2 regions of the Streptomyces sp. NPDC042259 genome follow, and region 1 is predicted to be linked to the other one. Evidence: riboswitches for the same ligand, from Rfam matches in the RefSeq annotation. Region 1 holds a riboswitch; the other holds the start of a gene.
What was found. A riboswitch is a leader RNA that binds a small molecule or an ion and turns the genes downstream of it on or off. The one in region 1 is predicted to bind cyclic di-AMP.

Region 2: it holds a riboswitch for cyclic di-AMP, as region 1 does, so the genes downstream of both, ACZ6MA_RS22200 (C40 family peptidase) here and ACZ6MA_RS11775 (M23 family metallopeptidase) in region 1, are expected to answer to the same signal.

Annotation. Positions count from the first base shown of each region.
Region 1 is NZ_JBVJDW010000003.1:668,293-672,006, forward strand. It holds gene ACZ6MA_RS11770 (GntR family transcriptional regulator) at 1-409, opposite strand, end outside; gene ACZ6MA_RS11775 (M23 family metallopeptidase) at 657-1,460, opposite strand; cyclic di-AMP (ydaO/yuaA leader) riboswitch at 1,474-1,627, opposite strand; gene ACZ6MA_RS11780 (M16 family metallopeptidase) at 1,925-3,292, opposite strand; gene ACZ6MA_RS11785 (M16 family metallopeptidase) at 3,340-3,714, opposite strand, start outside.
Region 2 is NZ_JBVJDW010000008.1:175,149-178,862, forward strand. It holds gene ACZ6MA_RS22190 (ATP-dependent Clp protease proteolytic subunit) at 78-713, shown strand; gene ACZ6MA_RS22195 (hypothetical protein) at 719-1,030, shown strand; cyclic di-AMP (ydaO/yuaA leader) riboswitch at 1,337-1,533, shown strand; gene ACZ6MA_RS22200 (C40 family peptidase) at 1,537-2,007, shown strand; gene ACZ6MA_RS22205 (ATP-binding protein) at 2,362-2,790, opposite strand; gene ACZ6MA_RS22210 (helix-turn-helix domain-containing protein) at 3,055-3,714, shown strand, end outside.

The sequences.
Region 1 (3,714 bases):
GGGGGCACAGTTCCGCCGTACTGCCGTCCCTGGCCCGCTCCCGGCCCAGCCTGACCAGTCCGCGCAGCACCTTCAGATGGGCCTCCGTGCGGCGCTGCGCGGCGCGGGCGGCACCGAGCGGCTCCAGCAGGGCGCGGACGTCGAGGAGATCGGCGGCCTCCCGCTCGCTGGGTTCGGCGACACAGGCCCCGGCGTGCCGGCGCGTGGTCACGAACCCCTCCGAGGCGAGGGCCCGCAGGGCTTCCCGCACCGGCACCCGGGAGACGCCGTAACGGCGGGCCAGTAACTCCTCGATGAGCCGGCTGCCGGGCGGATGGACCCCCGAGACGATGTCGTCGCGGATCGCCGCGCACACGGCGTGCGCGGAAATGCGGCCGCCTTCTCGCGCTGTCTCGCCATTGCCGGTCACGTAGGGCCCCGCATCAGTGAACCTCCGCCTTAATCCCCGCGAAACGCGGCCGATTGACGTCTGTTCGGCGACTCTATGGCAATGCCGGGCGATTTCCGATGGGCACCGGTAATCCATGGCTATTTTTTGGCCATTACCCGGCTGCCGTATACCGGCCGATGTCCATCCGCCAACGCCCAAGGCCCCGGCGGGAGCCGGGGCCTTGGGCGGAACGAGGAGTGCGGGGCTGCCGCCCCGGACGCGGGGATCAGACGTTGACGCCGTGCGCGCGCAGGTAGGCGACGGGGTCGATGTCGGAGCCGTAGGTGGCGCCGGTACGGGCCTCGAAGTGCAGGTGCGGGCCGGTGACGTTGCCCGTGTCGCCCGAAAGGCCGATCTGCTGGCCGGCGGTGACCGTCTGGCCCGCGGAGACGCTGAGGGACGACAGGTGGCCGTACTGCGTGTAGGTGCCGTCGTTGTGCTTGATGACGATGTTGTTGCCGTACGCGCCGCCGAAGCCGGCCTCGACGACGGTGCCGGCACCGACGGCCTGCACGACGGTGCCCATGTCGGCGTGGAAGTCGACACCGGTGTGGCTGCCGGAGGACCACAGGCCGCTGGAGGCCTTGTAGGAGGTCGAGACGTAGCTGCCGTCGATCGGGGAGACGTAGGCGTTGAGGCGCTTGCGCTCCTCGTCGCGGGCGACGCGCTCCTTCTCGGCGCGCTCGGCCTCCGCCTTGCGCTTGGCCTCGTCGGCGCGCTGCTTGGCGTCCGCGGCCTTCTGCTTCGCGTCGGCCTCCGCCTTGAGCCGCGCCTCGGCCTCGTAGGCGGCGCTCTGCTGGGTGTCGGCCTGGGCGCCGATCCGGTCGGCGGTCTCGTCACCCATGACGACGGCCTGGGTGAGGCCGGTGTCCTGGACGCGCGGGGCGTCGTCGGTGGCGGCGATCGCCGGAGCGGCGAAGCCCGCGACCACACCGGTGGCGGTGAGCGTGGCGATGCCCGCCACGTTCGCGCCGACGCGGACGGCACGGCTCGGACGACGATGCTTGCCGGTGGCACCTATGAACGCCATGGGTGTGGCCATTCCTTTCCTTCCTTCTCGCCTACCGGGTTAGCTGACGGGTTCGGAGCAGGAAGGTCTCCTACGGCTCCCTCCGGAAAGGGACCCGATTCACCCCAGGGACTGTGGGTCCCCGGCTCCCCTGGCTCGCGCCATTGGGGACTCGGCGATGACTGACCGGTGCCGCGGATGCGGCTCACATCTGACGGGCAGCCGGACTGACGCTAATCCGGGTGTGTTTCGATCGACAAACAGAACGCAGCTTTTGTGTCGTACGCCACACGCCAGACATGCAACCTCTCCTTCAAAACGGACATAAGGGAGGCACGCGAGCCCCGTTGGCCCCGCGTGCCTCCCTTATGCGCTTATCTGCCGACCAGTTGGCCGTCCACCGGCCGCAGTGGCCGCGACAGGCGGGGGCCACCGGGCGCCCCCGGCCGCGAACCGTCGCGACCGGCCCGCGCCCCGACGTGCCGTCAGCCCTGGACGACCTTCACCTCTCCGATGCCCAGCGCCTTGACCGGCTCCAGGATCTCCGCGGCGTCACCCACCAGGACCGTCACGAGGCGGTCGGCCGGGAAGGCGCTCACGACGGCCGCGGTGGCCTCCACGGTGCCCGTCTCGGCGAGGCGCTCGTACAGGCGCGCCTGGAAGTCGTCCGGGAGGTGCTGCTCGACCTGGTCGGCGAGGGTGCCCGCGACGGCCGCCGCCGTCTCGTACTTCAGCGGGGCGACGCCCACGAGGTTCTGCACGGCGACGTCGCGCTCGGCGTCGGTCAGCCCCTCGGCGGCCAGGGTGCGCAGCACGGTCCACAGATCGGCCAGTGCCGGTCCGGTGGACGCGGTGTCCACGGAGCCGCTGATGGCGAGCATCGCGGCACCGGTCCCGTCGGGCGCCGAGCGGAGCACCTGGCCGAAGGAGCGCACGCCGTAGGTGTAGCCCTTCTCCTCGCGCAGGACGCGGTCCAGACGGGAGGTGAGGGTGCCGCCGAGGCAGTACGTGCCGAGCACCTGGGCGGGCCAGACGCGGTCGTGCCGGTCGCCGCCGATGCGGCCGATGAGCAGCTGGGTCTGCACCGCGCCGGGGCGGTCGACGATCACGACGCGGCCGGAGTCGTCCGCGGTGATCGGCGGTACGGGCCGGGCCTCGGCGGTGGAGCCGGTCCACGCGCCGAGGGAGTCGGCCAGCGCCTGGTCGAGGTCGACGCCGGTGAAGTCGCCGACGACCACGGCGGTCGCCGTGGCGGGGCGCACGTGCGCCTCGTAGAAGGCGCGGACGGCGGCGGCGTCGAGGCGCCCGACGGTCTCCTCGGTGCCCTGGCGGGGGCGGGACATCCGGGACTCGGCGGGGAAGAGTTCCTTGGAGAGCGCCATGGCGGCCCGGCGGGCGGGGTTGGCCAGCTCGTGCGGGATCTCGTCCAGCCGGTTGCGGACGAGGCGCTCGACCTCGCCGTCGGGGAACGCGGGGGCGCGCAGGGCGTCGGCGAGCAGGCCGAGCGCCTTGGGCAGCCGGGAGGCCGGGACCTCCAGGGAGACCCGGACCCCGGGGTGGTCGGCGTGCGCGTCGAGGGTGGCCCCGCAGCGCTCCAGCTCGGCCGTGAACTCCTCGGCGGTGTGCTTGTCGGTGCCCTCGGTCAGGGCGCGCGCCATGATCGTGGCGACGCCGTCGAGGCCCTGCGGCTCGGCCTCCAGGGGCGCCGCGAGGTTGATCTCGACGGCGATGATCTGCTGGCCGGGCCGGTGGCAGCGCAGCACGGTGAGGCCGTTGGGCAGCTCACCGCGCTCGGGGGCCGGGAAGGCCCACGGGGTGGCCTCGCCCGGCTGGGGGCGCGGGTGGAAGTCCATCGAAGGGGCTGCCGCGGTCTGGGGGCTGCTCGCGGGTGCGGCGTCGCTCACTGGGCCGTCTCGCTTTCCGTTGCGTTTCCTGCGTTCTCGTCGGCCTCGGGGGCGGTCGGCTCGTACACCAGCACGGCGCGGTTGTCGGGGCGCAGCCGGGCGGCGGCTACCTCGCGCACCTCCTCGGCGGTGATGTCCAGAACCCGGTCGACGGCGCTGAGGGCGAGCTGGGGGTCGCCGAACAGGACCGCGTAACGGCACAGTTCGTCGGCGCGGCCGCTGACCGTGGCGAGCCGGTCCAGCCATTCGCGCTCCAGCTGGGCCTGGGCGCGCTCCATCTCCTCGGGGGTCGGGCCCTCCGCGGCGAAGCGGGCCAGCTCCTCGTCGACGGCGCTCTCGATGTCCGGGACCTCGACGCCGCCGGACGTCTT
Region 2 (3,714 bases), on a different contig from region 1:
CCGGCCCCGCTGGGCCATGCTCATCCCGCAAGGATCTGTACGTCCTGTACATTTTTGACGGACGAGGAGTGCCGCCCATGCACCGCCCCACCGCCCGCTACGTCCTGCCGGAGTTCACCGAGCGCACGAGCACGGGCACCCATACGAGGGACCCGTACTCCAAGCTGCTGTCCGAGCGCATCGTCTTCCTGGGCACACCGATCGACGACGCCTGTGCCGGCGATGTGATCGCACAGTTCATGTATCTCGAACACGCGGCGCCCGAGGGGGACATCTCGCTCTACATCAATTCCCCCGGCGGCTCCTTCTCCGCCATGTGCGCCATCTACGACACGATGCGCTACATCGGCTGCGACGTGGAGACGATCTGCCTGGGCCAGGCCGCCTCGTCCGCCGCCGTGCTGCTCGCCGCCGGCACCCCGGGCAAACGACTGGCGCTGCCGAACGCGCGCGTCCTCGTCCGGCAGCCGTCCCTCAGCGAACCGGTCCAGGGACAGCCCTCCGATCTGGAGATCCAGGCGGGCGAGATCTCGCGCATGCGTGACACGCTGGCGCGGATGCTGGTGCGGCACACGGGGCGGAGCGCGGAGCGGGTGGACCGGGACATCGAGCGGGACACGGTCTTCGACGCCGAGGCGGCGGTGGCCTACGGACTGATCGACCGGCTCACCGCGAGCCGCAAGGGGCCGGGCACCCCGCTCGGAGCGAGGTGAGCGCGATGTGGCCGCCCCCGCTGCCTCCCCTGCCCGCCCTGACCCACGCCGAGGGCGAGTTGGTGGACCGGTATCTGGAAGTACTGGATCTCCTGGGCCGGATCAACCCGGCCCGCGCGCATCACACGTACGCCGGGCTACGGGCGGCGCAGGCTCTCGTGGTCGCGGCGACGGGACTGCGTGACGCGTTGACGCTCATGCACGAGCGAGGCGAACGCGAGGTGCACTCGGGAACACTCGCTCGGGCGATGCTGGTCCTGGACGGGGAGCGGCGGGCCGCACGGGTCACCATGCCGCCGAACACGCCGGGTCGATGAGCCCGGACGCGCGCCGGAACGACCGGCCGGGCGACACGTCAACGCGATCTCCCGCATACGGCGGACCCGGTGTAGACATCACGCGGTGATCGATCCGAGCCGCGCGCGTACGAGACGATCGCGGAGATCAACTCGCCGCAGGTGAACGGCTCAACAGGGTTGAGCGATGGCCGTCAAACCGTCCGGTGTCCACCCGAACATGCCAGAGGTGACCAGGCTCACATATCACCGGATCCTCTCGGAATCCGTGTCGCGGCTGCGCCAAGATCCAGGCGACGACAAGACCCCGCCACCGCGGCGGGGCGGTCCGGACGGACGCCGAATCCTGCCGCCGCCCGGATGACTGGTCGACACGAGTGCATCGGCAGGAGTGGAGGACCCGATTACGGCGGGACGACCGGCACCACTGGTCGTCCCTTGGGGTGAAGCCGCCTCGGCGGCCGGGCATCTTCGCCTGCCCGAACCCGACAGGTCATCCTTCATAGGCGGCAGACGAAGGGTTGCGTATGGCCGCGCACAAACGACCAACGAAGTTCTCCAGGGCCAAGGCCGCCTCGGCCCTCACCCTCGCAGCCGTCGGCGCCTCGGTGCTGGTGCCCGGCGGTTCACCCGATGCCGAGGCCGCGAACCTCTCCACCCTCGCCCTGCGGGTCGCGGAATCCAAGCAGGGCGCTCCCTACCGGTGGGGCGCGACAGGACCGTACAGCTTCGACTGCTCGGGACTGACCCAGTACTCCTACAAGCGGGTCGGCAAGACGCTGCCCCGCACCGCCGCCGCCCAGTACAACCGCGTCCGCCATGTGCCCGGCTTCGCCCGGCAACGCGGGGACCTGGTGTTCTTCCACTCCGCCGGCGGCGTCTACCACGTGGGCATCTATGTGGGGAGCGGCAAGATCCTGCACGCCCCCAAGACCGGCGCGGTCGTCCGCCACGAGCGGATCTGGACCAGAAGCGTCAGTTACGGCCGCGTGAACTGACCTGGTGCGGCGGTGGCGTGCCGCGACGGCCGCCCCGCCACCTTCTTCTCCTTGTGCGCCGACGCGGCAACGGGTGTGTTCCCACCCGCCGCCGGCGGACACGACTGTGGTGCCACGCCCCCGCGTTCGCGACGCGGGGCCGTCGGCCGCGACCGGGCACACGGTCGTTGGCACCGGCATCGCACCGGAACGGGTAAGGGCGCGCCTGCCCGCCGGTAGACCTGCCGGAACCGCTCAACCCGCCTTGTCCGCGCGCACCGTGCGAGCACGGTGCGCGCCCCCGGGCCGGGTGGTGGGCCCCTCGGCCGCGTGGCCACGGGGGCCCGCCGCCCGGCCCGCGGCCGCGCCGGGCGGTCATCGCACGGGCACGCTCCAGGGCAGACAGATCCAGACCGTCTTGCCGCCGTCGGCCGTCGGGGTGACCGAGAGTCTGCCGCCGCGCTCGGCGGTCAGACAGCGGATGATGACCATGCCCCGCCCGTTGTCCTGCTGGACGGCCGCGGGCAGCCTCCTCGGGTAGCGGGGGTGACTGTCCGTGACGCCGATGCGCAACTGCTCCTCGCGGTCGAGCCGTACGTCCACGGTGAACGTGGGCGACTGGCCGCGGGTGTGCTGCACGGCGTTGGTGGCGAGTTCGGAGACGATCAGCCGAACCGTGTCGGCGTCCTCGGTGCCGTCCGCCAGCCCCCATTCCGCCAGGACACGCGCCACATAGCGACGCGCGTCGGACACCGAGGCGGGGGCGCTCGGCAGGGTAACGGTTGCTTCCTGGTGATCCGCCATGGCGCTGTCCCTTTCCACCGAGGCCGGGCTCCGACGCGTGACGCAGGGAACTGACGCGGTGAAGTCGGGAGCGGTCTCGGACGGCTCTTCGTCACAGAGTGCCACCGTCCGCGTCCGAGAGTGAGCGATCCACCGGAAAATGCATATATCTGTCGCTCGAAGCGGTGAACTCTGCCGGGAGAAACCACATTTGGGCATTGCGGTGGTCTATTGACACTGACGTATGGATCTGGACGTGTTCACCTTGGCCGAAAGGGAATACCCATGCGCTACGGACCCGCGGTGCGCCGACGCAAGCTCGGCGCGGAGCTGCGCCGCCAGCGTGAACTGGCGGCGCTGACCAGCCGGGAGGCGGCCTGTGCGGTGGGGTGGCACCAGTCGAAGGTGAGCAGGATCGAGACGGGCTGCAGTGGCGTGAAGCCCTCGGACGTCGCCCTGTTGCTGGACGCCTACCGGGTGACCGACCCGGAACTGCGCGCGCTGCTGGGGGCGCTGTGCGGGGCGGGTTCGGCGGATCCCGGTGAGGGCGCGGGGGCGCGGCGGGGCTGGTGGTACGCCTACCGCGACCGGCTGCCGCCCGCCTATCTGGACTTCATCAGCCTGGAGTCCGAGGCCTCCCATCTGCGCACGCTGGAGACCACGGTGGTGCCGGGACTGCTCCAGACGCCCGACTACGCGCGCGCGGTGACCCGGGCGGCGCTTCTCGACCCGCCTCCGGAGCGGGTCGAGGAGCTGGTGCGGGTGCGGATGGCCCGTCAGTCGGTGCTGCGGGGCGAGCGTCCGCTGGAGTTGTGCGCGGTCCTGGACGAGGCGGTGCTGCGTCATGAAGTCGGCGGACGGGAGGTGATGGCGGGGCAGTTACGGCACCTGGTGACCACCGGGCACATGCGTCATGTGCGACTGCATGTTCTTCCGTTCTCCGCC